2 regions of the Stenotrophomonas sp. 14P6.2.3 genome follow, and region 1 is predicted to be linked to the other one. Evidence: predicted binding sites of a transcription regulator. Region 1 holds the regulator's gene; the other holds the start of a gene.
What was found. The regulator FliA, encoded in region 1, starts transcription of late flagellar genes. The targets are predictions, from matches to a motif close to TAAAGTTTNNCNNNCNNNGGCCGATAA.
Positions count from the first base shown of each region.

Region 2: the regulator FliA is predicted to act here: its motif matches at 11,146-11,172, upstream of AC27VL_RS14125 (methyl-accepting chemotaxis protein).

Region 1 covers NZ_JBYOLA010000001.1:366,267-382,085, reverse strand. Annotated here, with positions in the region: gene AC27VL_RS01675 (chemotaxis protein CheA) at 1-1,057, opposite strand, end outside; gene AC27VL_RS01670 (response regulator) at 1,103-1,468, opposite strand; gene AC27VL_RS01665 (STAS domain-containing protein) at 1,465-1,773, opposite strand; gene AC27VL_RS01660 (chemotaxis protein CheW) at 1,858-3,096, opposite strand; gene AC27VL_RS01655 (ParA family protein) at 3,093-3,875, opposite strand; gene motD (flagellar motor protein MotD) at 3,880-4,893, opposite strand; gene AC27VL_RS01645 (flagellar motor protein) at 4,895-5,635, opposite strand; gene AC27VL_RS01640 (chemotaxis protein CheA) at 5,761-7,605, opposite strand; gene AC27VL_RS01635 (protein phosphatase CheZ) at 7,608-8,213, opposite strand; gene cheY (chemotaxis response regulator CheY) at 8,213-8,605, opposite strand; gene AC27VL_RS01625 (RNA polymerase sigma factor FliA) at 8,625-9,368, opposite strand; gene AC27VL_RS01620 (MinD/ParA family ATP-binding protein) at 9,365-10,252, opposite strand; gene flhF (flagellar biosynthesis GTPase FlhF) at 10,239-11,858, opposite strand; gene flhA (flagellar biosynthesis protein FlhA) at 12,004-14,106, opposite strand; gene flhB (flagellar biosynthesis protein FlhB) at 14,103-15,233, opposite strand; gene AC27VL_RS01600 (putative bifunctional diguanylate cyclase/phosphodiesterase) at 15,400-15,819, opposite strand, start outside.
Region 2 covers NZ_JBYOLA010000017.1:57,971-73,789, forward strand. Annotated here, with positions in the region: gene map (type I methionyl aminopeptidase) at 1-446, shown strand, start outside; gene AC27VL_RS14085 (LysE/ArgO family amino acid transporter) at 443-1,057, opposite strand; gene AC27VL_RS14090 (LysR family transcriptional regulator ArgP) at 1,162-2,055, shown strand; gene AC27VL_RS14095 (TolC family protein) at 2,167-3,543, shown strand; gene AC27VL_RS14100 (HlyD family secretion protein) at 3,536-4,549, shown strand; gene AC27VL_RS14105 (ABC transporter permease) at 4,534-5,721, shown strand; gene AC27VL_RS14110 (ABC transporter permease) at 5,718-6,848, shown strand; gene AC27VL_RS14115 (hypothetical protein) at 6,865-8,151, opposite strand; gene AC27VL_RS14120 (glycine zipper 2TM domain-containing protein) at 8,370-8,738, opposite strand; gene AC27VL_RS14125 (methyl-accepting chemotaxis protein) at 8,893-11,115, opposite strand; gene AC27VL_RS14130 (barstar family protein) at 11,329-11,721, shown strand; gene AC27VL_RS14135 (hypothetical protein) at 11,749-12,378, opposite strand; gene mutS (DNA mismatch repair protein MutS) at 12,701-15,292, shown strand; gene AC27VL_RS14145 (DUF937 domain-containing protein) at 15,422-15,819, shown strand, end outside.

The DNA of each region.
Region 1 (15,819 bases):
GGTCGCGGACCAGGCGCGGGAAGCGGCGGAACACCGCATCGACCGGCAGCATGCGCACGCCGATCACCGCTTCCTGCAGGTCGCGGGTATTGCGTTCAAGCAGGTCCAGGCCAGCGAACAGGCTCTCGGCATGGACCGGGTCCAGCGCGTGCGAGACCTGCTTGAGCATGGCCTGGGTGATGACCAGTTCGCCGACCAGGTTGATCAGCGCATCGACCTTGTCGACGCTGACGCGGATGGAGGTTTCCGCTTCCTGGCTGGCGCCGGTGCTGGCCGTCGGTGCGGCAGCGGCGGGTGCGGCGGCGGCCACCGGCGCGGCAGCCGGTGCCTGCGTGGCCAGGCTTGGCGGTGCGGCCGGACGGATGTCCAGTTCGCAGTCGTCCAGCACCCAGGCGAAGGTATCTTCGATCTTGCTGCGCGGCACTTTGCCGACCAGGCCCAGATCCCACGCAAGGTGGGCTTCGAGCGGGTCGAGCTGGGCAAAGCCGGGCAGGCGATCCATGCGCGCGGCCACCTGCAGCGAACCCAGGTGTTCCAGTTCGCGGATGATGCGCAGCGGGTCGTTGCCGCTCATGAACAGCGACGGCGCCGGGGCGAAGCCGATCTGCCAGGCTTCCGGCGTGTCGTCGACCTGGCTGGCGGCAGCAGGTGCGGCGGCGGCGGGTGCCTGGCCGGACAGCACCGATTCCAGGCGCGCCTTCACCGCAGCAACCGCTGCGGGATCGGCGGGCTGGCCGTGCTCGGCTTCACGCAACAGGGCACGCAGCACGTCCACCGACGACAGCATCGCATCGACGGCGTTGCCTTCCAGTGCGCGCTTGCCGGCACGCAGCTCATCCAGCAGCGTCTCCAGCACGTGGGTCAACCCGGCGATGGCATCGAAGCCGAACGTGCCTGCGCCACCCTTGATGGAGTGGGCGGCACGGAACACCGAGTTGATGATCTCCGCGTCCTGTTGTCCCGATTCCAGGGCCAGCAGGCCAGCCTCCATGGCGTCGAGGCCTTCGCGGCTCTCCTCGAAGAAAGTGGCGTGGAAGCGTTGCAGGTCCATGCTCATGGCAGTGGCGATCCGGAAGCGAAGAGGGGGAGCAGTGCGGGGCGATCAGCCCAGCACTTTCTGCACGGTGGCGACCAGCTGTTCGGGATTGAACGGCTTGACCAGCCAGCCGGTGGCACCGGCGGCCTTGCCTTCGGACTTCTTGTCCGCGGCCGACTCGGTGGTCAACATCAGCATCGGCGTGAACTTGTAGTCGGGCAGCTGGCGCAGTTCGCGGATCAGCGCGATGCCGTCCATGTTCGGCATGTTGACGTCGGTGACCACCGCATTGAAGCGCTGGCCCTTGGCACGTCCGAGCGCGACCGCGCCGTCTTCAGCTTCTTCGACGGCAAAACCGGCCGAGGTGAGGGCGAAGGAAACCATCTGGCGCATCGACGCCGAATCGTCCACCACCAAGATACGTGCGCTCATGCAGCGTTCTCCACAGATTTCAGGTTGTCATGGGTTACGTCCAGGCCCAGGGCCTGGGTGACGCCCAACAGGCGTGCAGCGTCACGGAAGGTTGCAGTGCAACCGTGGAAGCCAGTGCCCAGGCCTGCCTCGCGGCGGGCCTGTACGAAGGCACACAGCACCTGCACGCTGGCGGTGTGGATGCGACCGACCTGGCTTGCATCCAGGGTCAGCTCGCCTGCTTCCGCCACCAAGGGCGAAAGGCGGTTCTTGAGCTCGGTGCTGCTCTCGATGCCGAGATCCTCACCCAGTTCGACAGTGCTCATCGTTGCTCCGGACAAACGGTTCCAGCATTCATAACGGCACCGCGGGGCGGTTCTTTAGGGTGGGTATCGGCGCTGAGCACCGATTCACCCCAGCAGCTGCGTGGCGTCGAGCAGGATCATCGGCCGCTGACTGATACGGGCCACGCCGCGGAACAGGTCATTGGAGATCTGGCAGATGCGGGCGGTATCGGGCGGTTCGATCTGCGAGTCGGTCAGGTTGGCGACGTCCTCCACGGCCGACACACGCAGGCCCAGGGTTTCGCCGTTCTCTTCGAGCACGACAATGCGGGTCTGCGCGTCATCCTCGGCGGACGCCGCGCCCAGGTGCAGGCCGAGATCCATCACCGGCACCACCTGGCCGCGCAGGTTCATGATGCCGAGCATTTCCGGTGCAGTGCCGCGCAATGGCAGCAACGGCACCGGCAGTACCACTTCCTGCACCTTCAGCAGCTCCAGCGCATAGGCCTGGGTGCCGCAGCGCAGGCGTAGCCAACGCGACGTGCGTTCGCCGGCGCGGCGGTTCTGCGGGTGCGGGCTGCTGGCGGGCTGATGTGCCTGCGCCTGCAGCTCCTGCCAGGTGCCGGGGCGGTTGCTGGATGGGGTGTCCACCGCGACCCGCGGCGGTGGTGCGACGGCGGCGCGGGCCATCGACGGCATCGGCGCAGGCGCGGGGCGCGCTGCGGCCTTGGCAGCTGCCGGCGCGGCGATGGCAGGAACCACCTCGCCCTCGGCGGCGGCTTCGAAAGCCGCCTGCAGTCCGGGGCTGTCGGTATGAGCGAGGCTGTCGGCGGCGTCAGTTTCGTAGATCACTTCGTCCGGCAGGTCATCCCAGGTGGGTTCCGGCGCGGGCGGTGCGGCTGGTGCAACGGCCACGGGCGCGGTTTCATGGACGACTTCAGCCGGCAGATCGTCCCAGGTCGGCTCGCGCTCGGCGTCGGCCGCAGGCGCGGTAGCGGCGTCGAAAGCGGCCTCGAGGGAGGCGTCGTCACTGGCAGGGGTGCCCGCGACGGTGTCGGTTTCGTAGATCACCTCGGCCGGCAGATCGTCCCAGGTCGGCTCGCGCTCGGTGTCGGCCGCAGGCGCGGTAGCGGCGTCGAAGGCGGCCTCCAGGGCCGCATCATCATTGGCAGGTGCGACCGCAACGGTGTCGGTTTCGTAGATCACTTCAGCAGGAAGGTCGTCCCAGGTGGGCTCGCGCTGTGCATCGGCCGCTGCACTCGTCGGGCGTGGCGTGGCATCTGCGGCGACCGGTGCGACCGGTGCCTCGGCAATGTCGCCGAGCAGCTCGTCCAGATAGTCATCCAGCATGCCGGTGGTGTTCATGCCGCCTGCTCCAGGGCACGTGCGTCCTCGCCGAGGATCCAGTTCAACGCGCGCCGATAGGCCGCCAGGCCACGGCCCGGGTAGTCCTCGCCGATGCTCGGCAGGGTCAGGCCCGCCGCATTGCTGATGCGGGTGTCGATCGGAATCGCATCTTCCCAGACGCGGCTTGCGTGGCGGTCCTGCATGGCGCGCAGCGATTCATTGCCGGTGCGGGTGCGGCGGTCGAACAGCGTCGGCAGGATCGAGATCGGCAGCGGGCGGCGGCGCGAACGCTCGACCATCTCGCCGGTGCGGACCATGCCATCCAGGCCGTGCAGGGCCAGCGGCTCGGCCTGGGTGGGGATGATCAGGCGATCAGCCGCCGCCAGCGCGTTGATCATCAGCAGGCCCAGGGTCGGTGCGCAGTCCAGCAGGATGTAGTCGTGCTGGCCCTGGTGGCGGGCGAGGGCATTCTGAAGTGCCAGGCCGAGGCCGGGCTGGTTGGCGCTGCGCCGTTCCAGCGTGGCCAGCGAGGCCTGCGCGCACACGTAATCGAGTCCGCCGATGTTGCTGGCGTGGCTGAGCGTGGACAGGTCGGCCGGTGGTGCGCCGAACAGTTCCAGCACGCCGGCCGGTGCCGGTTCGATCGGTACACCGAAGGCGCGGGTCAGCGAGGCATGCGGATCGAGATCGATCAGCAGCACGCGGTGGCCGAGCGCGGCCAGGCCGCGACCGAGGGCGAGGGTGGTGGTGGTCTTGCCGACTCCGCCCTTCTGGTTGGCGACTGCCCAGATGCGCATCGGATTACTCCTTCATTGCCGGGGGAACGGCGGCGCCGACACGGCTGCCAGCCGGCACCGGTGGCAACTGCACCGGTGCGATGGGGGAAGTGGAGGTGGTGGCCGGCGCTGCGGCGGCCTGTTCGCTCGCGTTGCGGGTGGCCCCGGTGGCGGCATTCAGGCGTTCGCCAAGCGGGTCGACCGAATGACTGGTGTCGGCCAGGATGATGACCATCACCCGCCGGTTGCGGTTGCGGCCCTGCGCGCTGTCGTTCTCTTCGCGTGGGCGGAACTGGCCGTAGCCCACCATCGCCAGCCGCGACGGCTGCACGCCCTGGTCGGCAAACAGATGCACGACGCTGGCCGCGCGACCGGCCGACAGTTCCCAGTTGGACGGGAAGGTGGCGGTGGCAATCGGCACGTTGTCGGTGTGGCCTTCCACGCGCACGCTGTTGGGCACGTCGCGCAGCACGCCGGCCAGGCTGGCCAGGGTGTCGCGCGCATGCACGTCCAGTGCTGCCGAGCCGGTCGGGAACAGGATGTCGCTGTTGATCTCGACTTCGATCCACAGCTCGGTGCGGCGCACGCTGATCATGCCGCGGTCGATCAGGGGTGCCAGCGCAGCGGTCAGGCGGTCGGCGATGCTGTTGAGCTGGCGCTCGGCACGCGCGATCTGCTCCTGGTTGTGCACCGACACCGGCATGCGCATCTGCGAGGCCATCGCCGGCAGCAGGGTGGGGTCGTGCGACGGCGCGGGAGCGGACGGCCCGATCTTGGTGCCGGACTTGATCACCGACGGGCTGTCCCAGCCGCCGCCCTGCACCTGCTTGTTGCCGACCTGCACCGGATTGATGGTGCGCGGCGCACCACCGAAGGCATCGGTGAGGGCGTCGGCCATGATCCGGTACTTGCCCTCGTTGACCGAGGAGATCGCGTACATGACCACGAAGAAGGCGAGCAGCAGCGTCATCAGGTCGGCATAGGGGATGGCCCATGCTTCGTGGTTGGCGTGCTCTTCGTGGTGCTTGCGGCGGGCCATGTCAGTGCAGGAAGCCGGAGAGGTTGGTTTCGATGTTGCGCGGGTTCTCGCCCTGGGCGATCGAGATCAGGCCTTCGATGACCATTTCGCGGTCGCGCGAGTTGTGGGCGATCACGCCCTTCAGCTTGGCGGCGATGGGCAGGAACAGCAGGTTGGCCGAGGCGATGCCGTAGATGGTGGCGGTGAACGCCGCGGCGATGCCGTGGCCGAGCTTGCTCGGGTCGGCGAGGTTCTTCATCACCGCGATCAGGCCGAGCACGGCGCCGATGATGCCCAGCGTAGGCGCATAGATGCCCATCGCCTCGAATACCTTGGCGCCGGCCTGATCCTGGTGTTCCTGGCTGCCGAGTTCGATTTCCAGCATGTGCCGGATCGATTCGGGTTCCACACCGTCCACCAGCAGTTGCAGGCCCTTGCGCAGGAACGGATCACGCTGCGCTTCCACCTGCGATTCCAGGCCCAGCAGGCCCTGGCGGCGGGCGATGTTGCTCCATTCCACGATCTGCTGGATCAGTTCACGACGGTCGCTGTGCGGCGGGCGCACGACCCAGCGCACGATCTTGAACGCATGCTTGAACACCGCCGGCGCGGTATGCAGCAGGATGGCGGCGATGGTGCCGACGATGACGATCACAAACGCCGCAGGCGACCACAACGACGCCAGGCCGGCGCCCTTGAGGATGCTGCCACCGACCAGCGAGGCCAGGGCGAGGAAAAGTCCAATGAGGCTGAGTCTATCCATGGGTCCGGTATCGGCTTGTATGAATGGGACTTGAGACACCGGGAGAATCTGGTGTAACGGAGTTCATAGTTTCCTGTGTCGCCGGGCTGGCCCGGCGCTATTGCGTGTCGCGTTCAGGAATCGGCTCAGTCGTGTGGGCTGCGCAGTCCGTCCACGTCCAGGATCAGGGCCATGCGACCATCGCCGATCAAGGTTGCACCGGCGTAACCGCGCAGGCCGCGCAGGGCCTTGGGCAGTGGCTTGATGACCACTTCCTCGCGCCCGCGCACCTGGTCCACCACCAGCCCGAAGCGTGCTTCACCGGCCTGCAGCACGACGATGGTCAGCAGCGGCGAGGCGGCCGGCGTCACATCCAGCCATTGCCGCAGGTCAACCAGCGCCAGCGTGTGCGAGCGGCGGTCAAGCACGGCGCGGCCGTCGAACCAGCCCAGCGAGGTGCGCGGTGCATGCAGCACTTCCATCACGCGGGCCAGCGGCAGCGCGTAGACGTCTTCGCCGGCCTGCACCAGCAGGGTCGGCAGGATCGCCAGGGTCAGTGGTACGCGGATCATGAAGCGGCTGCCGCGGCCCAGTTCCGACTGGATCTGGATCTGCCCGCTCAGCTCGCGGATGCGCGACTGCACCACGTCCATGCCGACGCCGCGGCCGGAAATGTCGGTGACCTGCTGCTTGGTCGAGAAGCCGGGCAGGAACACCAGGTGCAGGCATTCCTCGCTGCTCAGGCGGGCGGCGGCTTCCGGATCGATCAGGCCCTTCTCGCGTGCCTTGGCGCGCAGCTTTTCCGGATCGATGCCGGCACCGTCGTCCTGCACTTCGATGCTGACGTAGTCGCCTTCCTGCTGTGCCGACAGGCGCACATGGCCCATCCGTGGCTTGCCCTGTGCTTCGCGCAGTTCCGGCGTTTCCACGCCATGGTCGATGGCGTTGCGGACCAGGTGCACCAGCGGGTCGGCCAGCGCTTCGACCAGGTTGCGGTCAAGCTCGGTCTCGGCGCCGATCAGTTCCAGGTCCACTTCCTTCTTCAGCGAACGCGCAACGTCGCGCGCCACCTTCGGGAAGCGCGAGAACACCTTGCCGACCGGCTGCATGCGGGTGCGCATCACCGCCGACTGCAGGCGCGCAGTGGCGATGTCCAGCGTCGACACGGCGCGGTCCAGCTCTTCATCGCGCAGGCGTGCGCGCAGCGTCTTCAACCGGTTTCGTGACAGCACCAGTTCGCCGATCAGGTTGACGATGGCATCCAGGCGCTTGGTATCCACGCGCACGGTGTGTTCGGCTTCGGCGACGGGCTTGTTGGGCGCCGGCTTGCTGGCAGTTGGCGGGGCAGGCGAGGGCGCCGGTCGCGGTGCCGGTGCGGCGACAACCGCTGCGGTGGCGTTGCTGCCCGGGGCGGCGCCACCATGCAGCTGGTCGAGCAGCGCCTCGAACTCGTCTTCGCTGATCATGTCGTCGGCTTTCTTCGCCGCCGGTGCTACGGTCGTCGGCGCCTTGCCGCCGTGCAGCTGGTCGAGCAGGGCCTCGAATTCGTCGTCGGTGATCAGGTCTCCGCCGCCCGCATTCGGCGTCGCGGCCGAAGGCGCGGCTGTGCCACCGCCGTGTACATCGAACTGGGCGACCAGTTCGGGCGGGGCAAAGCCGGGCTCGGTACCCGATGACACCGCGTCAAGCATCGACTGCAGGTAGTCCAGTGACTGCTGGGCGGCATCGAAGTGATGTGCCTGCAATACGGCCTGGCCGGCACGCACGGCGCCCAGCGCTTCTTCGGCGGCGTGGCACAGTTCGACCATCGCGGTGATGCCGAGGAAACCTGCGCCGCCTTTCAGCGTGTGGTAGCCACGGAACACCGCGTTGAGCTGTTCATTGTCCTGCGGTGCCTGTTCCAGCGACACCAGCTGTTCGCCGAGGCGATCCAGGATTTCCTGGGCCTCGATGATGAAATCGGCAGTGATGTCGTCGGCTACCGCGCCCATGGTTACAGTCCCAGATCCGACAACAGGTCGTCGGCGTCGTTCTGCGAGACCGCATGGCGGTCCAGTCCCTTCAGTGCCGGCCCGGCCAGTTCCGGGTCGGTGCGATGCTGTTCCGGCGGCAGGCCGAGCGCGCCGAAGCCTTCGTGCACGCGGCGGACGATGCCGACCACGCGACGGATGATCTGCCCGGTAAGGTCCTGGTAGCTCTGGGTCAGGGCGATCTCGGTGAGGTTGTGGCGGATGCGGTCGAGCTGCACGTCCTGGCCCGGCTGCAGGCCATCGGCGCGCAGCTGTTCGGTCAGGCTGCGGCACTCTTCGGCCAGGTCCAGGGTGCGATGGGTGGCCTGTTCGGTCATCGCCACCACGTGATCCAGGCGTGCGCAGGCGTCGTCAAGCTCGCCGGCTTCATCGGGCACGGTCGGCAGTTCGCCCAGCGCCTGGCCCAGTTCGCGGGCCAGCCGCGAAAGGCCGCTCATCATCGGCTGGGTGCGGAGTGCGACCAAGCCGTCGATGCGCTGGCGCCACGCCGCTTCGTCGCCGGATTCCAGCGCGTCCAGGGCTTCCTGCAGGCGCAGGGCGAGGGCACTCTTGTCGACCGTGGTATCCATCAAGCGCTGGCCGCCAGGCGTTCGAAGATCTTGCCGAGCTTCTCTTCCAGCGTCTGTGCGGTGAACGGCTTGATGATGTAGCCGTTCACGCCGCTCTGCGCTGCCTCGATGATCTGCTCGCGCTTGGCTTCGGCGGTCACCATCAGCACCGGCAGGGTCTTCAGCTTGGCATCGGCACGGATCGCCTTGAGCAGTTCGATGCCGGTCATCACCGGCATGTTCCAGTCGGTGACCACGAAGTCGAACGGCTGGCTCTGCAGCAACGACAGCGCGGCATGCCCGTCCTCGGCTTCGGCGGTGTTGGTGAAGCCCAGATCGCCCAGCAGGTTCTTGACGATACGACGCATGGTCGAAAAATCGTCGACGATCAGGATGCGCATGTTCTTGTTCAAAGCAGAGTTCCTTTGTTGATCAGCTCTCGAGGCCGGCGTCGGCCGCCTCGAAAATCTTCAGTCGGCCACGCAGGCGCAGGACCGCCTGGCCGTGGATCTGGCAGACCCGCGACTCGCTCACGCCGAGCACTGCGCCGATCTCCTTCAAATTCAGTTCCTGCTCGTAGTAGAGCGACAGCACCAGCTGTTCGCGCTCGGGCAGGTGGCCGATGGCATTGCCCAGCTCGCGGCCGAACTCGCCGCGTTCCAGTACCTGCTGCGGGGTCGGGCCGCCCTGGGCGACGGTGTCCAGCTCGCCCTGGTCTTCAATGCGTGATTCCAGGCTCAGCACCTGCCCGCGCGAGGCGTCCTCCATCAGGCGCAGGTACTCGGGCAGCGGCATCTCCATCGCAGCGGCCACTTCGGTGGCGCTGGCGGCGCGGCCGGTGCTCTGCTCCAGGCGGCGGATGGTGGCAGCAGCATCGCGGGCACGGCGGTGCACCGAACGCGGCACCCAGTCGCCACGACGGATCTCATCGATCATCGAGCCGCGGATGCGGATCGAGGCGTAGGTCTCGAACGAGGCGCCCTGGTCGGCGTCGTAGCTGCGCGACGCTTCGATCAGGCCCATCATGCCGGCCTGGATCAGGTCGTCCACTTCAACGCTGGCCGGCAGGCGCGCGGCCAGATGGTGGGCGATGCGCCGCACCAGGTCCGAGTGCTGGGCGATGACCTCATTGGCCGCCGTGCGCTGGACCTCTCTGTACTGGGCGGCGCCTTTCATGCGGCCACCCCACGCTGCTTGATGATGCGCTCGAGGAAGAACTCGACGCCACCGCGCGGCTCGGTCGGTGCCTGCCAGCGGGCGGTGCGGCGGGCGATCTCGGTGATCGCCAGCGCCGACGGGCTGGACGGATAGGCCTTCACCACCGGCTGCTGGCGCTGCACCGACAGGCGCAGCCAATCGTCCTGCGGCACGCAGCCGAGGTAGTTCAGCGAGACATCGGCGAGGAATTTCTCGCAGACGCGGGTCAGCTTCTCGTACAGCACGCGGCCTTCGTTGGGGTCGCGCACCATGTTGGCCACCACCTGGATGCGGTCCACGCCACGTTCGCGCGACAGCACCTTGATCAGTGCGTACGCGTCGGTGATCGAGGCCGGTTCATCGCAGACCACCACCACGGTGTCCTGCGCGGCCTGGCAGAAGGTCAGCACGCCATCGGTGATGCCGGCGGCGGTGTCCACCACCATGATGTCCAGCTCGCGCTCCAGTTCGGAGAACACGTTGACCAGGCCCACATGCTCGGCCGGGGCCAGCTCGGCCATGTGCCGGCGGCCGGACGCGGCCGGGACCACCAGCACGCCGTTCGGGCCTTCGATGATCACGTCATCCAGGCTGCAACGGCCAGCGACCAGGTCGGCCAGGGTATTGGTGGGGCTCAGGCCGAGGATCACGTCGATGTTGGCCAGGCCGAGGTCGGCGTCCAGCAGCAGGGTGCGTTTACCCATGCCGGCAAGCGCTACGGCCAGGTTGGCCGACACGTTGGTCTTGCCGACGCCGCCCTTGCCGCCGGTCACGGCAATTGTGCGCACAGGGCCAAGCGGCTCGCTGCGGGTCGCCGTCAGCGGGAAGGTGGTGGTCAGCTTGGCGTACTCACGCGACGGCATGGTTCAACTCCGGGTTGCAGGGCATATCGGCCGCGCGGCGCAAATCTTCAAGGCGAAGTACAAGATTGGCTGCACTGGCCCGGTGCAGGTCGTCCGGGACGTCCTGGCCGTCGGTCACCCAGGTGATCGGCAGCTTGTGGTCCACCGCCACCGACAGGGCGTTGCCGAAGCGACCGGTCTCGTCCAGCTTGCTCAGCACCAGGCCCTGCAGGTTGGCCGCGCCGAAGCGGCGCACCACCTCGTCCATGTCACCGAAGCTGGTGTTGGCCGGCAGCACCAGCAGGGTGCGGACCTGGCGGGCAGCGCGCAGCCACTGCAGCTGGGCGGCCAGTGCACGGTCGCGCGGGCCCAGGCCGGCGGTGTCGATCAGCACCAGCTTGTAGTCCTTCAATCGCTCCAGCAGCTGGTCCAGGTCGGTGCCGCTGTTGGCCTCGTGCACCGCGATGCCGAGCTGGCGGCCGTAGCCGTACAGCTGTTCACGGGCGCCGATGCGCATCGTATCGGTAGTGACCAGGGCGACATCGCGGGCGGCATGGGCTTCAGCGAAGCGCGAGGCCAGCTTGGCGATGGTGGTGGTCTTGCCGGCGCCGGTCGGGCCGACCAGGGCGATCACACCGCCTTCCTCCATCGGGTCGACCGGAGCGATCGGCAGCTTGCGCGAGATCAGCCCCAGCATCAGGCCGCGGCCACGATGCGCTTCGGTTTCCAGCGGAATCTGCATGGCCACGTCGCGGGCGATGCCGGCGTCGAAGCCGTACTCGTCCATCAAATCCAGCGCGGTGGCGCGCACCGGGCAGCCGCGCAGGCGCTCATCGGTGAAGCGGTTCATTTCGCGCTCGATCACCTGGCGCATGCCGGCCACTTCCTGGCGCAGGTGGCGGATCTCGGCGTCGTCGGCAACCAGAGTGAGAGCGGGTGCCGGCGCCAGGGTCGGCAGCGGTGCCGGTGCGACTTCGGTCGGCTGCACGTCAACCGGTGCGTGGGCTGTGTCGTCTTCGAGGGCCGTGGTCGCCTGGAGGGCAACCGGCAACGGCGGCGGCGACGCTGCCGGCAGCTGCGTGCTGTCTTCCAGCGGCGGGTCGATCTGGAAGCGGGCGCGGTTCACCGGCGCGGCTGCGGCCGGCAAGGGCGCAACGATGGCGTCGGCAAACGGGGCGAAGATCTGTTCCGGCAGCGTCGATTCATTGACGGCGGCACGCGCCAGCGTAGCGGCGAAACCGGTGCTGCCACGGGTCGGCACGATTTCGTCGGCGCTGTCCAGGGTGCGGCCGGTCGCGCCGACGGCAGCGCGGGCGAGGGCGGCGACGGCGGAAGTGGTGGCTGCCACCGGCTCCGGTGCCGGGGTGCTGCTGCGGCGGCGGGTGACCGCGGCGATCACCGCGTCGGCGGCGGTACGCGGCTTCGGTGCGGGCGGCGGCGCCACGTCGCGACGCGACGCTTCCAGGGCGCGCTGCACGGCGCTCTCATCGTAGTTGGCGGCTGCCACGATCTCGATGCCTTCCTCGATCCGGCGGTTGGACAGGATCACGGCGTCAGGACCATGTTCCTTGCGCACCAGGTTCATGGCCGAGCGCATGTCGGCGGCGACGAATCGTTTGATTTTCATGCTGTGGTCACGGGACGAAGTCGGCGGAGTGGCGGTCGGAGAACGCGGGTGGTCGGTGGTCTGCACGGTTCGAGTTCCCCTTGGAATCTGTCTGTTGCGAGTGTTTGAAAGTGGTGTCTGTTTTCTGGCGCTTTGCAGGGCGGCGTCAGCTGATCGTTCCGACCAGCTTCAGGCGCTTGTCCTCCGGCACCTCGCTGTAAGCCAGGACCGACAGCGACGGAACGCTGTGGCGGACCAGGCGGGCCAGCGCGGCGCGCACCGGGCCTGGTACCAGCACCACCGCGGGCTCGTTGCGGGCTTCCTGCTTGCTGACACATTCGGCCAGGCTCTGGTGCAGTCGCTCAGCGAGTCCGGGTTCCAGCGCGGCGCCGTTGCCCTGCGTGGACTCCTGCAAGACACGTTCCAATTGCGGGTTGAGGGTGAACACCGGCAGCTCCGCCGACATTCCGGCGATCTCCTGCACGATGAAGCGGCCCAGCGCGGTGCGCACGGCGGCGGTCAGCGTGGCCGGGTCCTGGCTGTGCGGGGCATGTTCGACCAGGGCTTCGGCGATCTTGCGCAGCTGGCGGATCGGAATGCGTTCGATCAGCAGGTTCTGCAGCACGCGCACCACCGCCGACAGCGGCAGCGCCTTCGGCGTCAGATCTTCGACGAGCTTGGGCGCGCTCTTGGCGAGGTTGGCCAGCAGGTGCTGCACCTCCTCGTGGCCAAGCAGTTCCGGCGCGTGCTCGCGGATCAGGTGCGAAAGATGGGTGGCGACCACCGTTGCCGGGTCGACCACGGTGTAGCCCAGGGTTTCGGCCTGGGCGCGCTGGTGCGGCTGGATCCAGGTCGCATCCAGGCCGAAGGCGGGGTCCTTGCCGGCGATGCCTTCCAGCGGGCCGAGCGCACTGCCGGGGTCCAGTGCCAGTTCGCGGTCGGGATGGATTTCGGCGGTAGCCACCGGCACGCCATGCACCAGGACCCGGTAGCCGTTGGCCGGCAGTTCCAGGTTGTCGCGGATGTGCACCGACGGAATCAGGAAGCCGACATCCTGGGTCAGCTTGCGGCGTACGCCCTTGATGCGCGGCATCAGCTCGCCACCCTGGTTGCTGTCCACCAGTGAAATCAATCGATAGCCGACTTCCAGGCCCAGCGGATCGACCGGGCGAAGTTCGTCCCAGCTCAGTTCCGCCGTGGGTGCAGGGGCCGCGGGGCGGCCCAGCGCGTTCAGTGCGTTGGTTTCGCCTGCCGCGGTGTCGGCCTGCGCCGGTGCCAGGCCCTTGCGGTACACCTTCCAGGCGATGAAGCCGAGGATTGCCGCCAGCGTCAGGAAAGCGACGTTGGGCATGCCCGGCACCAGGCCGACCACGCCGAGGATGCCGGCGGTGATCGCCAGTGCACGGTACTGGCCGAACACCTGGCCGGTCATCGCCTGCGCCATGTCCTGCGAGCGCGACGCACGGGTAACCAGCATCGCCACCGCACTGGAGACCAGCAGCGCCGGCAGCTGCGCCACCAGGCCGTCACCGATCGACAGCAGGGTATAGGTGGCCGCGGCTTCACCGAACGGCATGCCATGCTGCAGCACGCCAACAGCCAGGCCGCCCAGCATGTTGATGAACAGGATCAGGATGCCGGCGATCGCATCGCCGCGGATGAATTTGCTGGCACCGTCCATCGCGCCGTAGAAGTCGGCTTCCTCGCGGACTTCCTCGCGGCGCAGCTTGGCTTCCTCGCGCGTCAGCAAACCGGCGTTGAGATCGGCATCGATTGCCATCTGCTTGCCGGGCATGGCGTCGAGGATGAAGCGCGCGGTCACTTCCGAGACGCGGCCGGCGCCCTTGGTGATGACCACGAAATTGATGATGGTCAGGATCGCGAACACCACGATGCCGACGGCGTAGTTGCCGCCGATCACGAATTCACCGAAGGCGGCGATCACCTTGCCGGCCGCTTCGTGGCCGTTCTGGCCATTGAGCAGGATCACGCGGGTCGAGGCCACGTTCAGCGCCAGCCGCAGCATGGTGGTGATCAGCAGCACGATCGGGAAGATGGTGAAGTCCAGCGGGCGCTTCACGTAGACCACCGCCAGCAGCACCATCAGCGAGATGGCGATGTTGAAGGTGAACAACGCATCGAGCACCGGCGCGGCCAGCGGCACCACGACCATGGCCAGCAGGGCCAGCACGATCAGCGGCGCGCCCAGACCCTGGCGGATCATCTCAAGCGCGCGGCGGGTATTGAAGCTGGAGGCCTGGGCGCTCATGGACGGCCCCCGTTGCCGAACTCATCAACCTGGATGTGCGGCGTGGACGGCATCGGGCCGGTCCGCCAGCTGCGCAGCTGGTAGACGTAAGAGAGGACCTGGGCGACGGCTGAATACAGTCTCACGGGGATTTCCTTGCCGAGTTGGCCTTCCCGATACAAGGCGCGTGCCAAAGGCGGGGCAGAGACGATGGCGACCTTGTTGCCGTCGGCCACTTCACGGATGCGCAGGGCTGTTTCATCCACGCCCAGGGCGACCACGGTGGGCGCATTCATGGCCCCGCCTTCGTACTTCAGGGCCACCGCATAGTGGGTCGGGTTGACCACCACCACGTCGGCGGTGGGTACCGCCTCCATCATCCGGCGGTTGGCCATCTGCTGCTGCAGCTGGCGGATGCGGCCCTTCACTTCCGGGCTGCCCTCGCTTTCCTTCATCTCCCGGCGCAGCTCTTCGCGGGTCATCTTCAGCTTGCGCATCCAGTTCCAGCGCTGGTACGGCGCGTCGATGGCGGCCAGTACCAGCATTGCGCCGGCGGTGGCCAGCAGCAGCCGCAGGGTGAAGCCCAGGCCGTCGCCGATGGCGGTTTCCAGCGGCTGGTGGATCAGCCCGCGCAGGGTGTTGAAGCTGGTCCACACGACCATGCCGGCGGCGACGCCGACGAAGGCCACGCGCAGCAGCGACTTGATGAACTCGGCCACGGCTTCGGGGCCGTACAGGCGCTTGAGCCCGCTCATCGGGTTCATGCGGTTGATGTCGGGCATCATCGCCTTGGCCGACCAGCGCAGGCCGCCCATCACCACCGGCGCCAGGAAACTTGCCAACAGGCAGACCAGCACCAGCGGCGCGATCACCCACATCAGCTGCAGCAGCAGGTCGCCGAAGTGGCCGAACAGGGCCTTGGGGTGCTGGCGCAGGCTCTGTTCGGGGCTGAGCGCATGGCGCATCCAGGCACTGGCGCCGCTGGCCATCGAGCCACTCATGGCCATCACTGCGATCACCCCGGCGCCGAACACGGCGGCCGTGCCCAGTTCACGCGAGCGTGGCAGGTTGCCCTGTTCGCGGGCGTCACGCAGGCGTTTTTCTGTCGGTTGTTCGGTTTTTTCGCCGGCGGATTCGTTCTCGGACATCACAGGCACTGCAGCAGGGGATGCCGGGGTGCGTGCAAGAATCGTTCCGTGACGGGTGCATGTGCCAACCGAAGTTGGCGCCTGCCGGAGCAGGTACCGGTAGCGCCGGGCCATGCCCGGCGAGCGGGCAGCCTGGATCATTGCATCCGCCGGGCATGGCCCGGCGCTACCCCGGGGGCTGGTCCTGCGGGCTCTGCGCCAGTTCCACCCGTGGCCGCGGCAGGTCGTGCAGCTGCATGAAGCGGGCCGCGTCCACCGGCCGGCCCAGCAGGAAGCCCTGCAGGTAGTCGCAGCCCAGGCGCTCCAGGTAGGCGCGCTGCGCGGCGGTCTCCACGCCCTCGGCCACGATATCCATGTCCAGTGCATGGCCCAGCGCAACAATGGCCGACACGATCACCACGTCTTCGGCGCTGTGTTCCAGGTCGCGCACGAATGCATGGTCGATCTTGATCTCGGTGGCCGGCAGGCGCTTCAGGTACAGCAGGCTGGAGTAGCCGGTGCCGAAATCATCGATGGAGATGCCCACGCCCAGGGCGGAGAAGCTCTGCAGCAGGCGCAGGCTGGTATCGGTATCGCGCATCACCGT
Region 2 (15,819 bases), on a different contig from region 1:
GTGAAGTCGACTACGCCGCGCGCAAGCTGGTGCAGGTGACCTATCAGGCCATGTGGAAGGGCATCGCCGCTGTGCGGCCAGGCGCGCGCCTGGGCGACATCGGCCACGCCATCGCCCGCCATGCCCGCAGCCACGGCTACAGCGTGGTCAAGGAATACTGCGGCCACGGTATCGGCCAGGAAATGCACGAGGAGCCACAGATCCTGCACTACGGCCATGCCGGCACCGGCATGGAACTGCAGGAAGGCATGGTGTTCACCATCGAGCCGATGCTCAACCAGGGCAAACCTGCGATCCGCCAGCAGCCCGACGAATGGCCGGTGTACACCCGCGACGGCAAGCTGTCGGCGCAGTTCGAGCACACCGTGGCCGTGACCCGTACCGGTGTGCGCGTGCTGACCCTGCGCCCCGATGAAACCCCGTTGTGCGCGGTGGACGCGGCCTAGAGCGGACGCAGCAGCAACAGCAGCGCGAGGCACAGCATGAAGGCCGCCACGCCTGCATCCAGCACCCGCCACGCTGCCGCGTTGCGGAACACCGGCTGCAGCAACCGGGCGCCGAATCCCAGCCCGCAGAACCACAGCACGCTGGCCACGCAGGCGCCCGCCGCGAACGCCCAGCGCAGCTCACCCGGATAGCGCGTGGACAGGCTGCCCAGCAACACCATCGTATCCAGGTAGACGTGCGGGTTGAGCAGGGTGAAGGCCAGGCAGGCCAGCAGCACCTGCCGCCGGCTGCCACCACTGGCATCAGCCGCGGCCAGCGCGCTGCCACCGCGCCATGCGCGCAGCCCGGCCTGCAGGCCATAGCACAGCAGGAAGGCGGCCCCGCCGAAGCGCAGCACCTGCAACAGCAGCGGCCATTGCAGCACCAGCGCTCCCATGCCGCCCACGCCAGCCAGGATCAGCGCGATGTCGGCGCCCATGCAGGCCAGCACCACCATGCCCACGTAGCGACGCTGCAGCCCCTGCCGCAGCACGAAGGCGTTCTGCGCACCGATGGCGATGATCAGGCCAGCACCCGCAAACAGGCCGGCCAAGGCCGCAGCAATCCACATCCGACGCTCTCCACCGTGAAAGGAAGCGCAGGGTGCGACCAACGGACCCGTTAAGGCCAGCTGGTTTTTCTTTATCCTGTGCAGAAAAACTGAAGAGGCACCGCGTGGACCTGGTACATCCGCAGTTGAGCGCCTTCACCGCGGTGCTCGAAGAAGGCAGCTTCGAGGCCGCCGCACGCCGCCTTTCGATCAGTCCGTCGGCGTTGTCGCAACGGATCAAGGCACTTGAGGACCGGCTGGGCCAGGTCCTGGTGGTACGGCAAGCGCCATGCCGGCCTACCGCTGCCGGCGAGGCACTGCTGCGGCGGGTGCGGCCGATGCAGGCACTGCAGGCCGAAGCGCTGGCCGAACTGTTGCCGGAACGCGGTAGCGATGCCACCCGCACGCCGATTCCGTTGGCGGTCAACGACGATTCGCTGGACACCTGGTTCGTCGCCGCCATCGCCGAGCTGCACCAGCGCCACGGCTACCTGTTCGACCTGCGCATGGACGACCAGGACCACACTCTGGAACTGCTGCGCAACGGCAGCGTGCTGGGCGCGGTCACCGCCGAACGCAAACCCCTGAAGGGCTGCAACGTGCATCCGCTGGGCGCGATGCGCTACCACGCCATCGCCTCACCGGCCTTTGCGCGGCGCCACTTCAGCAAGGGCATGCAGGCTGACGCATTGGCGTCGGCGCCGATGATCGTGTTCAACCGCAAGGATGAACTGCAATGGCGCTTCCTGCGCAGGCTGACCCGTGCACGCCTGCAACCGCCCGTCCACTACCTGCCCTCCTCCACCGGCTTCGTCGATGCTGCCGCGCGTGGACTCGGCTGGTGCCTTGCTCCGGAGGCCCTGGTTACGCCAGCGGTACAGGCCGGGCAGGTAGTGGTGCTGGAACCTCGTCGATGGCTCGACGTACCCTTGTTCTGGCAGCATGCCGCCGTGCGTTCGAGCACGCTGCAGCACATCACCCAGGCGCTGCGCACCGCCGCTGGCAACACCTTACGTTGAAAAGAGCATGATCCAGACCACCGCAGACCCCGGCTTCACGCGCGGACCACTACCGTTTGCCCACTTCTTCACTACAGGAACGGCATGCGCCTGAGCTGCCCACGGACAAGGATGCACCGCGCGCTCGGCGCTGCCGGCCTGGCCTTGCTGGCAAGCCTGCCGCTGGCCGCAGCGGCACAGACCAGCGCGCCTCCAGCGCTGGAATGGGAACAGGCGCGGCAGCGGCTGGAACAGGTCTCCGACGCACTGGCCGCTGCTGATGCCGGCGTGCGCAACAAGGAAGAACTGCAGGAAGCCACCCGCCTGCTGCGCCTGCCGGAGATCACCGGCGAAGTGCGCCGGCTGCAGTTCCAGAAGACCCTGACCCTGCCGCTGGGCTCACTGGCACCGGTGGCCGAGGCCTATGGCATCGACTCGCCGCTGTCGTTCACCGAACGCGACTGGCGCACGCGGCCGGTGGTCACCGCCGTGCTGCCGCTGTACACCGGCGGCCTGATTCCCGCCGCGCAGCGTGCTGCCGGCGCGGCCAGCGAACAGGCCAGCGCCGAGCGCGAAGCGCAGCGACAGTCACTGACCGTGCAGCTGGCCCAGGCCTACTTTGGCCAGCGCCTGGCCGAGCAGGCTGTAGTCGTGCGGCGCGATGTGCGCGATGGCCTCAATCGCCACCTGTCGGATGCCGAAAAGCTGGAACGCGAAGGCTTCGCCACCCGAGCGCAGCGCCTGCAGGCTACCGTCGCCCGCGACAAGGCCGAGCGCGACTACCAGAAGACCCTCAATGATCTGGCCACGCTGAAGGCTGCGCTGGCCACCCTGCTGCGCAGCGGCGGCGATGTGCAGCCATTGTCTCCGCTGTTCGTGCAGCGCACCGCGCTGGAACCGGTCACCAGCTTCGAGCGCACCGCGCAGGCACGGCAGCCGCAGATCGCGCGCCTGCGGGCGATCGTCGCGCAGGCCGAACAGGGCGTGCGCGTGCAGCAGGCCAAGCTCAAGCCAACGGTATTCCTGTTCGGCCAGTACGACTTCCGGCGCCGCGACGAAATGCTGACCGATCCGGACTGGGCATTCGGCATCGGCCTGAAGTACACCTTCCTGTCGCCGAACTCGCGACCGGCACAGATCAGCGCCGCACGCGCGCAGCAGGAGCAGGCCGAGGCAGGCCTGCGCGAGGCCGAGAACCAGGTGGCACTGGGTGTGCGCAAGGCCTGGAACGAGCTGGAAACCGCGCGCCAGCAGTTCGTGCTGCTGGACAGCAGCATCGCCCAGGCCGACGAGAACCTGCGCCTGCAGGAGCTGGCCTTCCGCGAAGGCCAGGCCACCTCACTGGACGTGATCGATGCGCGGCTAGGCCTCGGCGGCGCCCGCGTCGAACGTGCGCAGGCGGCCTACCAATACGATATCGCCTTGGCCCAGTTGCTTGAGGTGAGTGGACAGATGGACCGCTTCGAAGACCATCGGCGGCGTGCAGACGAGGTGATCGATCATGAGTGATGTGTTGCACGACGAAGCAACGACGCCCCCGGGCAAGCGCCGGCTGGGGCCGATTCTGCTGGTGGTGCTGCTGGTAGCGGTGGTGCTGGGCCTGTGGCTGGCCTGGCGCAGCCCCGCCGACCAGATCCAGGGCATGGCCGACGCCGACACCCTCAACGTGTCGGCCAAGATCACTGCGCGCGTGGCCGAACTGAGGGTGCGCGAGGGTGATCGCGTGCAGGCCGGACAAGTACTGTTCCTGCTCGACAGCCCCGAAGTAGCGGCCAAGGAACAGCAGGCGCACGGCGCGCTGGCCGCGGCGCAGGCGGTGGCCGACAAGGCCAACGACGGCGCACGCAGCGAAGACATCCGCGCGGCCGAAGCCAACTGGAAGCGCGCCGAAGCCGGCGCCACGCTTGCCGAAGCCACCTACCGGCGCGTGCAGAACCTGTTCAACGAAGGGGTGATGACCCGGCAGAAGCGCGACGAAGCCGCTGCCCAGGCCACCAGCTCACGCGAACTGGCCCGTGCCGCCCGCGCCCAGTACGACATGGCGTTGGCCGGTGCGCGCGAACAGGACAAGCGTGCCGCACAGGGCCAGGTGCAGCAGGCGCAGGGCGCGGTGGCGGAAGTCAACGCCGCACGCGTTGAAGTGGAAGGTCGCGCACCGGTGGCCGGTGAAATCAACAAGCGCATGGCCGACCCGGGCGAACTGGTACCGGCCGGCTACCCGGTGTTCACCCTGGTCGATATCGACCGCATGTGGGTGTCGATGAACCTGCGCGAATCGCAGATGCAGGGCCTGAAGGTCGGCAGCAAGCTGCGTGGCAGCGTGCCGGCGCTCGGCAAGGACGACGAGTTCAAGGTCTATTTCATCAATCCCGCGGGCGACTACGCTACCTGGCGTACGACCCGTCAGTCATCGGGCTATGACGTGCGCAGCTTCGAAGTGCGGGTGCGCCCGGTACGCCGCATCGAGGGCTTCCGCCCCGGCATGAGCGTGCTGTTCGCATGGCCGCAGCACTGAATACCGACCGCGGCGGCTTCGGCGGCTCATGGCAGCGCGAACTGCGCCGGTTGTGCAGCAGCCGTGCAGACCTGGCGCTGGTCACCGTGCTGCCACTGTTGATGCTGGTGGTGATGGCCTGGATGTTCTCCGCATCGGTGATGCGCGATGTGCCGATTGCCGTGGTCGACCTGGACCACAGCAGCGACAGCCGCCTGCTGCTGCGCATGCTGGATGCCAGCCCCGGTGTGCGCATCGCCAGCCAACCGGCAGGCATGGAGGAGGCACGCGCGCAGCTGCGCCGGCTGGAAGTGTTCGCGGTGGTGCTGGTGCCGCGCGATGTGACCCGCCAGGCGTTGCGCGGCCGGCAGGGCACGGTGTTTTCTTATTACAACGCCACCTACATGACCACCGGCCAGTCCGCTGCGCGTGATATCGGCGATGCGGTGTCTGCATGGAACGCGCGGCTGCTGCGCGAACGCATCGGCCTGCAGGTCGGGCCGGGCAAGCTGCGTGCCGCGCCCATCGCGGTGCAGTCGGACATCCTGTTCAATCCAGCCCGCAGCTACGAGTTGTTCCTGCTGCCGCTGATTTTCCCGGCGGTACTGTCGCTGGTGCTGGCGCTGGCAGTGGCCGGCAGCCTCGGCCGTGAGATCCGCGACGGCACCCTGCCCGCCTGGCTGGGCCACGCGCCGTGGTCGGCCATTGCCGGCAAGGTGCTGCCCTACGTGCTGCTGTTCTCGTTGTACGGCGCGCTGGGCGCGGCCTACCTGGCCTGGCTGCGCGGCGACGGCATCGCCGGCAGCGTGGTTCTGCTGCTGCTCGCACAGCCGCTGTTCTACCTGGCCACCGCGGCCTATGCCCTGTTCTTCGTCGGCGTCACCCGCGACATGGGCACCGCCCTGTCCGCCGTGGGTCTGAGCATCGGCACCGCACTGGCTTTTTCCAGCGCCACGTTCCCGGTGATCGACGCGCCGTTGTTCACCCGCGTCTGGCACCTGCTGCTGCCGCTCAGCGCCTACATCAAGCTGCGGACCCAGCAGCAGTTCATCGGCTCGCCGTTGGTGGTGTCGCTGTGGCCGCTGGCCACGCTGCTGCTGATGATCCTGGTCGCCGGCGGCATCGGCGGTTGGCGCCTGCTGGCGTTCGCGCGCACGCCGCAGGCCGCGCAACCCGCCGGGGCTGGCGCATGAGCAGGATCTGGCACAGCCTGCGGCAGACCCTGCTTGCCGTGCTCTGCGACCGCTATGCGATCGTGGTGATGGTCGGCGCGGTGATCCTGTACTCGTTCTTCTACCCCGCCGCCTATCGCCACCAGGTAGCCGGCAACCTGCCCGTGCTGGTGGTCGATGAAGACCACAGCGCGACCAGCCGCGAACTGCTGCGCAAGCTCGATTCGCTGCGCGTGGCCCATGTGGTCGGGCAACCGGCCGATCTGCAGGATGCGCGTGCACAGCTGGAAGCCGGCCATGCCGAAGGCATCGTGCTGATCCCGGCCAACCTGGAGCGCGACATCCTGCGTGGCCATCCGGCCAAGCTGGTACTGCTCGGCAACGGCGCCTATCTCGGCCGCGCCAGCTGGGTGCTGGGCAGCGTGGCGGATGCACTGGGCGCGTTCGGCCGCGACGCGGCAATCACCCAGGCCGCGTTCATGGGCGCGCCACAGGCACCACCGGTCACCCTCGTGCAACGGCCGCTGTACAACACGCAGGAGGGCTATGGCAGCGCGATCGTGCCTGGCGTGGCCGAACTGATCGTGCATCAGACACTGCTGATGGGTATCGGCGTCCTGCTCGGCGGTCGCCGGTTGGTGCTGGGCCGGCGCCTGCGGTTCGACCTGCCCACCCTGACCGGCATGGCCCTCGGCTTCGGCCTGATCGGGCTGTTCGGGCTGTTCTGGTACGCCGGCTTCACCGCCTGGGTTCAGGACTATCCGCGTGGCGGCAACCCGCTCGGGCAACTACTGGGTGGTACGCTGTTCATCGCTGCCACGGTAGCGTTCGGCCTGTTCGTCGGCAGCTTCTTCCGCACCCGCGAACGCGCCTTCCAGTACATCATCGCCACCTCCATCCCGCTGTTCTTCCTGGCCAGCCTGTCCTGGCCGGCGGTGATGACGCCCCGCCCACTGGTCTGGTTGGCGCAACTGCTGCCGACCACCTCCGGCATCAACCTGATGGTGCGCCTGAACCAGATGGACGCCAGCCTGGCCGAGGTCAGCCACGAACTGATCACCCTGGCCGTGCTGCTGGTGCTGTACAGCGCCCTCGCCCTCTGGCGCCTGCACAGCAAAAAAGGGACGGAGGGGAAGAGAGCGACGTAATCCCCTCCGTCCCCTTTTACGGCTCTGGTGCGTACCAGAACGGGATGTTGTATTCGCGGCGGCGGCTGGGACCACGTTCGCCGCCGTCGGCGTTCCAGACCAGTCGCAGGTCATGCCGGCCCGGCTTCAGATCCGCCATCGGCAAGTAGCCCACCAGTCCGCGCATGTCCAGGTCGCGACGCTCCATCGGCACGAAATCATGCAGGTCGACCTTGCCGCCATCGAGCTGCACCGTCCACAGCAGCGCCATGCAGTTCACCGCTGCCGTCGCCGCCTGTGCACCCTGCGCTTCGTTACGGGCACCGCCCGCACAGCGCTGCCGTGCCACCGGATTGTCACGCTGCGGACGGTGCGGAATGAACAGCCGCAACCGCGATGCACTGATGGTATCGGCCGGAATCATCGGATAGGGCAGCAGCTGGTCATGCGCAGAGCGCAGCGATTCGTAGTGCGCGCCCAGCATGCCGTGGTCCACCGCTTCTTCGGTCAGCACGCTGTAGCGGTTGAACAGCGAGAACTTCTTCGAGCCGTACACCTGCAGCGCGGCGAGCACCATCGCCAGCATCACCGCCGACAGGTAGATCACGGTGAACGAGCGACCGCGCAGGTTGCTCTGCAGGGTCCACTGCATGGTCTGCAGCAGGCGCAGCATCGGTACCCGCTGCAGGCCAGCCAGCACCGACTGCAGCCGCTTCTCCTGCCGTGCGGTGTCCAGCCCCCGCGCTTGGCGCCGGGCGATCGACTTCTCCAGCAGCATCGGCACCATCGCCAGACCGAGCAGGCCAACCATCAGCACCGCGACAATTCCCAGCGTGATGCGATCAACATCGCCGAAGGCGGCACCGATGGCCATCGCCACACCGAGCGAGACAATCGCCACCACCAGGGTGCCGGCCAGGGTCTGCACGCACAGCAGCGTGGTCGAGAACAGCATGGTGGCAAGCCGGTCCGCGCGTTCGATGGTGCCGTCGAGCCCACCGTCTCGCTGCTTCAGGAACGCGCGTGAGAACGGACCCAGCATCGTCAGTCGATCCCAGTCGATGCCGTTGGGGAAGTGCGATTTCAGACCGATCAGGCCGATCCAGTAGCCGCGCACCGCCAGGTGGATGATCAAGGCCACCGCCATCACGTAGCACATGCCGACGCCGATGCTGAAGGCGAACCACAGCGCCTGGAAGTAGACCCCTTCGGTATGCAGGCTGCTGCGCGCCCACGCATCGAACAGGTAGCCCGGCACGGCCAGCAGTGCGAAGGCGAGCAGGCCGGAAATGAACAGCTCCAGCTCGTCGGTGCGGTCGCGCACGCGGGAGTAGCTGGCTGTCGCGCGAGGCACTGCATCGGCAACATCGGACGGGTCCCGTCGGTCCACAGCACTCGACTCGTTCACTGGCGATTCATCCCTGGAGGTCGGCGCAGTATAGGCATGCGCCCTGCTCCGCGGAACGGGACCGGAAACGAAGAACGCCGGCACAGGGCCGGCGTTCGGGTACAGCGGTGTGGAAGGGGTTATCGCATGGGGGATCAGCGGTAGACGCGCTCACAACGACGCTCGACCACGCGATCACCAGTCTTCTGCTGATGGTTGCCCTGGATCTGCCGGCCGGCTGCGCCGCCCGCCACGGCACCGGCAACCGTTGCCAGCTTCTTGCCGTTGCCGCCGCCTACCTGGTTGCCCAGCAAACCACCAACCACGGCGCCGGTGGCGGTACCGGTGATGCGATTGGGATCGCGGGTATTGCGCTGCACTTCCACGTTCTTGCAGACCACGCGGCTGCCATCGTTGAACTTGCGGCCTTCATCACGCGGGCCGTAATTCTGTGCGCCAGCAACGGACGAGGCTGCCAGCAGGGTGCCCAGCACCATCAATCGGGTCGAGGTCTTCATGGCCATCTCCTGTGCTCCGGTATGGCGCAAGTGTCTGCCTGCGGGTGGCAACTGCAGGTGAAATCCGCGTCTGCGGGTGTTGAGCGGCCACCATCGGTTCAGGAAACAAAAATGCGCCCATCGCGACCAGCATCGCGATGGGCGCCGTCTCCCACCCGGCTTAGAACTCTTCCCACCCACCCGTGTTGGCCGCGAGCGAGGGCGCGATGCGCGGCGCCACGCCGGTCACGCGACGCACCGGCGGCACGCTTGCAGCGACCGCTGCCAACATCGGTCGGACCGCTGCCGCCGCCACCGAAGCCCCGGTGCGGAACACCGATACCGCTTCGGCCAGCAGGTTGGCCTGTTCCTCCATCGAACGTGCTGCAGCGCTGGCCTCTTCCACCAGCGCAGCATTCTGCTGGGTGGTTTCGTCCATCTGCATCACGGTCTGGTTGACCTGCTCGATACCCGAGCTCTGCTCCTGCGAGGCCGCCGAGATCTCGGCCATGATGTCGGTCACCCGCTGCACCGAGGCGACGATCTCGCCCATCGTGGTGCCGGCCTGACGCACCAGCGCCGAGCCGTCGGATACCTTGCCCACCGACTCTTCGATCAGGCCCTTGATCTCCTTGGCGGCGCCAGCCGAGCGCTGCGCCAGCGTGCGCACCTCACTGGCCACCACGGCGAAGCCCCTGCCCTGCTCGCCCGCGCGCGCCGCTTCCACCGCGGCGTTGAGCGCCAGGATGTTGGTCTGGAAGGCGATGCCATCAATCACACTGATGATCTCGGCGATCTTCTTCGACGACGCTTCGATGGCGCTCATGGTGGTCACCACCTGACCGACCACCTCGCCGCCCTGCGAGGCCACCCCATGTGCACCGATCGCCAGCTGATTGGCCTGGCGCGCGTGTTCGGCGTTCTGCTTCACCGTGGAGGTCAGTTCCTCCATCGACGCTGCCGTCTCTTCCAGGTTGGCCGCCTGCTGCTCGGTACGCCGCGACAGATCGGTATTGCCCGAGGCGATTTCCCCCGCTGCCAGATTGATGCTGGATGCACTGGTCTGGATGCGGCCGACGATCTGGGTCAGCTGTTCGACGGTGGCATTGCAGTCGTCGCGCATGCGCGCGAAGACACCGTGGAAATCGCCCTGCATGCGTACGGTCAAATCGCCGCGCGAGATCGCCTGCAGCAGGCTCGACACCTGCACCAGATTCTCATCGGTGGTCTGCATCAACCGGTTCAACCCGGTCACCATCTCGCCGAAATCGTGCTCGAAGCGAGTTTCGTCGCCACGCAGGCTGAAGTCGCCGGCGGCCGCGGCTGTGGCCAGCCGGCGGATCTCGCCGTTGATGGCCGACAGGCTGGACTTGGTCTCATCCATGGCCTGGGTGATCGCCGCCTTCTCGCCCGGCAGGCGATCCATGTCCACCGACAGGTCGCCGCGTGCGTAGTGCTTCATCACTTCGATCAGGCGGTTCTGCACCTGCACGTGCGAACCCACCAGTGCGTTGGTGTCATGCACCATCCGCCCGTAATCGCCGGGGAAGGTACTCTCGTCCATGCGGTAGCTCAGGCTGCCGTCATCATGCTGCCGCGCCATCTCGCCCTGCGCCGTCATCACGGCCTGCAGCTGCCCCTGCATGCGCTGCATGGATTTCAGCAACTGGGTCACCTCGTCGTTGCCCGAGGCATCGATGACGTTGTCCAAGCGACCGTTGGCAATGCCATCGGCCAGCTTCACCGCGCCCGCCAAGGGCCGGGTCAGACTGCGGGTGATCGCCCACGCAGCCAGTGCACCGAGGATCAGGCTGAGCACACCGAAGGCGATGGACAGTGTTCCCGTCCACGCTTCCGTGGCGCGGTACTCCTCACGGCTGCGTTCGGTCAGGGCTTCCTGGTGCCGCAGCAGGCTGGAGATCGCTCCATTCCAAGCGGTGGCCAGACCGTGTTCGGCCAGCAGTTCGGTGGCCGCACCGTCGTAGTCGCCCGCCTTCATCCGTTCGTGCAGCTGCCGGGTGGAGGCGTCGGTGGCCTTGCGTGCCGCCGCGATCTGCGCCACCAGCGTATCGCCGGTGGCATCGCGGGGAATCGTGATGTACTTGTCCCAGATGCCGTCGTAGGTGCGGCTCAGTTCCTGCGCCCGCTGGTAATCCCTGTCGAACTCCTCGCCGCGCTTGATCACCATCAGGCGACGATGCATCAGCACCGCGTTGTTGGTATCAAGCATGTCGTTCAACAACCGCATCTTGACCATGTTCACGCCCACCACTTTCTCGAACTGGGCGGACTTCAGATGGTTTCCGTACAACACCAGGCCGACGATGGCCATGATGAACAGCAACAGCAGACCGAAGCCGGCAGAAAGCCGGGATCCCACACGGAGGTTGCGTAAGGCGAGCATCTCAATTCCCTTGATCGTGGCCCTATATCGGTGACGGCACGATCCGGGGAAACTTTAAATACATTTACTGAAACAACGCCTCATTAACATAAATGCATTCAAGTAGAGCCCTTTCCTTATTCCTCCCCATTTTCCACTGAAGGCAGGGTGGGAATGCATCACGCAGATGAATAAGCCGCGCGCTCTTTGGCCGCGCAACGCTATAGTCGGCAGATGAACGTATTCCTGCAGATCAACGGCACCGTCATCGTTGATATCCCAAGTTTCTACGCAGAAATCAACCGTGTATTCATGGCTGGCGAAGACTGGCAGCTCGGGCCCAGCCTCGATGCATTGGACGATCTGCTGTACGGCGGTTATGGCGCACTGGCCGGGCACAAAACGGCCACGGTGGTCTGGCGCGATATCGACTGCAGCCGCGATGCACTGGGAGTGGAGGCCACGCGTGCGTGGCTGCAAGACAAGCTGCGGCAACCGGGTACGTTCAATGCCGAAGCCATCCGCCGCCAGCTGGACGCCCTGCAGCGCGGCGATGGGCAGACCTACTTTGACATCGTGATGGATATCTTCGCCAGCCACCCGAATATCAATCTGCAACGTGCCTGAGGCAGTCAGGCCTGTTGCCACTCCACATCAGGGAACATGGCAACAGGTGCCACAAGCACAGCAGGAACTTGCCCCACAGCATTTGAGCGACTGTCCGCTGCCATCCTGACACTTCGCGCCACAGCATCCGCTGTTGCGCACAGATGCCACCGTCGTGGCGATCGCACACGCCTTCAACGCGTCATCCGCCTCCAGAAGCGGCGTCTCTCTTGAATAGTCAAGTACCTGAACGTCGGTCGGACCCGCATCCAGTCCCTGCTTGTAAAGCCCCAGCGGTCGCCCGCTTCGCGCTCCCGCCTGCACCGTTATCGGAGAAATCGTCAGTGCACCCTCCTGCAACAACGTACCGCTGAACTGTTCTCCCTGCCACAGACTCCACTGCAGGTCTGCGGCCGCTTCACCGACAAAGGCCGATGTCTGGGCAACATCGAGCACCAACGTGTAGCGGCGCCCGTGCTTCTCCTCCAGCGTGAGGATCGCCGTGCGTCCTTCCTGCACGCTTACACGGGGCGAGAATACGGGGTTCGCGTCGTGCAGCACCCGCAGAGTGAGGTGGTGCAGGTCCTTTGATCCGGATACTTCTGCAGCCAAGGACGGAGCCGCAGTACTGACCAGGAACATCGCAAGCAACATACCAAACAACGTACGAAGGAACATGCAGGAACTCCGTTGACCGCCCGATTGCGGCCGTCAACTCTCCACCGGCGATCCAAACGCAAGTTGTGACCCACACAACACATTCATCAAGCTCCCCCGACGGCGCGCCCACAGCGACCATTTCATACGTGATCGCCGCTATCCTGCGGCATCCACGCAGCCACTGACCGCCACGGACGCCACCGCCGCTGCTTGTCTGCGACATCTCACACGCCACCAACGAAAGCGCCTTTTCCCCCCGACCAGTTACCATGGACGACCCTGTACCCGCTCCGACCCGCTGCCCTCCGGCGCGAGCGGACGCCCCTGATCCACGAGCCCCATGTCCAAAGACAAGTCCGCCGAACACACCCCGCTGATGAAGCAGTTCTTCGCAGCCAAGTCCGACTATCCGGACCTGCTGCTGTTCTTCCGCATGGGCGACTTCTACGAGCTGTTCTACGACGACGCGCGCAAGGCCGCGCGCCTGCTCGACATCACCCTGACCCAGCGCGGCAGCTCCGGTGGTGCACCGATTCCGATGGCCGGTGTGCCGGTGCACGCCTACGAGGGCTACCTGGCACGGCTGGTGGCGCTGGGCGAATCGGTGGCGATCTGCGAACAGATCGGCGACCCGGCACTGGCCAAGGGTCTGGTCGAACGCAAGGTGGTGCGCATCGTCACTCCGGGCACCGTTACCGACGAAGCGCTGCTGGATGAGCGCCGAGACACCCTGCTGATGGCCCTGTCGCGCAACAAGAGCGGCTATGGGCTGGCCTGGGCCGACCTGGCCGGCGGCCGCTTCCTGGTCAACGAAGTCGACACTGACGATGCACTGGAAGCCGAACTGGCCCGCCTGGAACCGGCCGAACTGCTGGTGCCGGATGAAGAGAACTGGCCCGACTTCCTGCGCCAGCGCAGCGGCGTGCGTCGCCGCGCGCCGTGGCTGTTCGACGCCGACAGTGGTCGCCGCCAGCTGCTGAACTTCTTCAAGCTGCACGACCTCAGCGGCTTCGGCATCGACGACAAGCCGCGCGCCACGGCCGCTGCCGGCGCCCTGCTCGGCTATGTCGAGGAAACCCAGAAGCAGCGCCTGCCGCACCTGACCTCCATCTCGATGGAGACCGCCAGCGAAGCGATCGCGATGAACGCGGCAACGCGTCGCCATCTGGAGCTGGACACCCGCGTCGACGGCGATACCCGCAACACCCTGCTCGGCGTGCTCGACAGCACGGTGACACCGATGGGTGGCCGCCTGCTGCGCCGCTGGCTGCATCGGCCGCTGCGCCTGCGCGAGGTGCTGGTGCAGCGCCACCACGCGGTGGAAACACTGATCGACCGCGGTGCGGAGGCCGATATCCGCGAACAGTTCCGCCGCCTCGGCGACCTGGAACGCATCCTCACCCGCGTCGCCCTGCGCTCGGCGCGGCCGCGCGACTTCTCGACCCTGCGCGATGGCCTCGGCCTGCTGCCGGCCGTACGCGAGGTGCTGGCACCGTTGGATTCACCGCGACTGCAGACCCTGCACGCCGCGCTCGGCGAGCACGACGAGTGCGCGCACCTGCTGGCCAGCGCCATTGCCGAAATGCCACCGCTCAAGCTCAGCGATGGTGGCGTGCTGGCCGATGGCTTCGACGCCGAGCTGGATGAACTGCGCCGCCTGTCGACCCACGCCGACCAGTTCCTGGTCGACCTGGAACAGCGCGAGCGCGAGAGCAGCGGCATCGCCACCCTGAAGGTCGGCTACAACCGTGTGCACGGCTACTACATCGAAATCAGCAAGGGCCAGTCCGAGCGCGCGCCGGTGCATTACACCCGCCGCCAGACACTGACCAACGCCGAGCGCTACATCACCGAAGAACTGAAGGCGTTCGAGGACAAGGTGCTGTCTGCCCGCGACCGTTCGCTGTCGCGCGAGAAGTATCTGTACGAGCAGCTGCTGGACACGCTGGGCACGCAGTTGGAGCCGCTCAAGCAGTGCGCCGCCGCACTCAGCGAACTGGATGTGCTGGCCGCCTTCGCCGAGCGTGCGCAGGCGCTGGACTGGGCGCGTCCGGAACTGCAGGCCGAGCCGTGCCTGAAGATCGAACGCGGCCGCCATCCGGTGGTGGAAGCGGTGCGTGACCAGCCGTTCGAGCCCAACGATCTGGACCTGCACCCGGACCGTCGCATGCTGGTCATCACCGGCCCGAACATGGGCGGTAAATCGACCTACATGCGGCAGAACGCGCTGATCGTGCTGCTGGCCCACATCGGCAGCTTCGTGCCGGCCAGCCGCGCGTTGATCGGCCCGATCGACCGCATCCTGACCCGCATCGGCGCCGGCGACGATCTTGCCCGCGGGCAATCGACCTTCATGGTCGAGATGGCTGAAACCAGCTACATCCTGCATCACGCCACCGCACATTCGCTGGTGCTGATGGACGAGATCGGCCGCGGCACCTCCACCTACGATGGCCTCGCCCTGGCCGACGCGGTGGCGCGCCACCTCGCCTACGAAAACCGCTGCTACACGCTGTTCGCCACCCATTACTTCGAACTGACCGCGCTGGCCGACGAACAGCACGAGGGCGGCCGCAGTGGCATCGCCAACGTGCACCTGGATGCCGTGGAGCACGGCGAAGCGCTGGTGTTCATGCACGCGGTGAAGGACGGCCCGGCCAACCGCAGCTTCGGCCTGCAGGTGGCTGCCCTTGCCGGCCTGCCGCGTGCCACCGTGGCACAGGCGCGTCGACGCCTGGCCGAGCTGGAGCAGCGCGGCGGCGAAAGCCATGCTGCCGAGCTCGCCCCGCAGGCGCTGGATGCACCGCAGCAGTTCGGACTGTTCGCCGCCCCGCCGAACAAGGCGCAGGAGGCGCTGGCCGCGCTCGACCCGGACGAGCTGACGCCGAAGCAGGCACTGGAAGCGCTGTACCGGTTGAAGGCGCTGCTGTAATCCCGGCCGCCGGGCATGGCCCGGCGCTACCGTTGTAGAGCCGAGCCCACGCTCGGCTGCCTTTCGCACTTCCGTCGTGTACACGGCGTTATGCTCGGGCGGTTCGTCCTTCACAGACCGGAGACCGCCATGAACACCGAATCCCTCGCTGCATCCCTCTTCCAGCAGCTGCAGCAGGGCCAAGGCCTGCAGCAGGTGTCGCAGCAGCTCGGCCTGGACAGCAGCCAGGCCACCCAGGCCGTCGGCAGCGCCCTGCCCCTGCTGCTCGGCGCGATGGGCCAGAACGCCAGTGAGCCGCAGGGTGCGCAGTCCCTGCTCAATGCCCTGCAGCGCGACCACCTCGGTTCGGCCGGCGGCGGCGGTGGAGGTTTCGATCTCGGCAGCATCCTCGGCGCGGTGATGGGCGGCGGCGGCGGCAACGCCACAAACGGCGCCGGCATCCTCGGCCATGTATTCGGTGGGCAGACCTCACAGGCGGCCGAAGCGCTGGGCCAGAAGACCGGCCTGGACAGCGGCAAGTCCAGTCA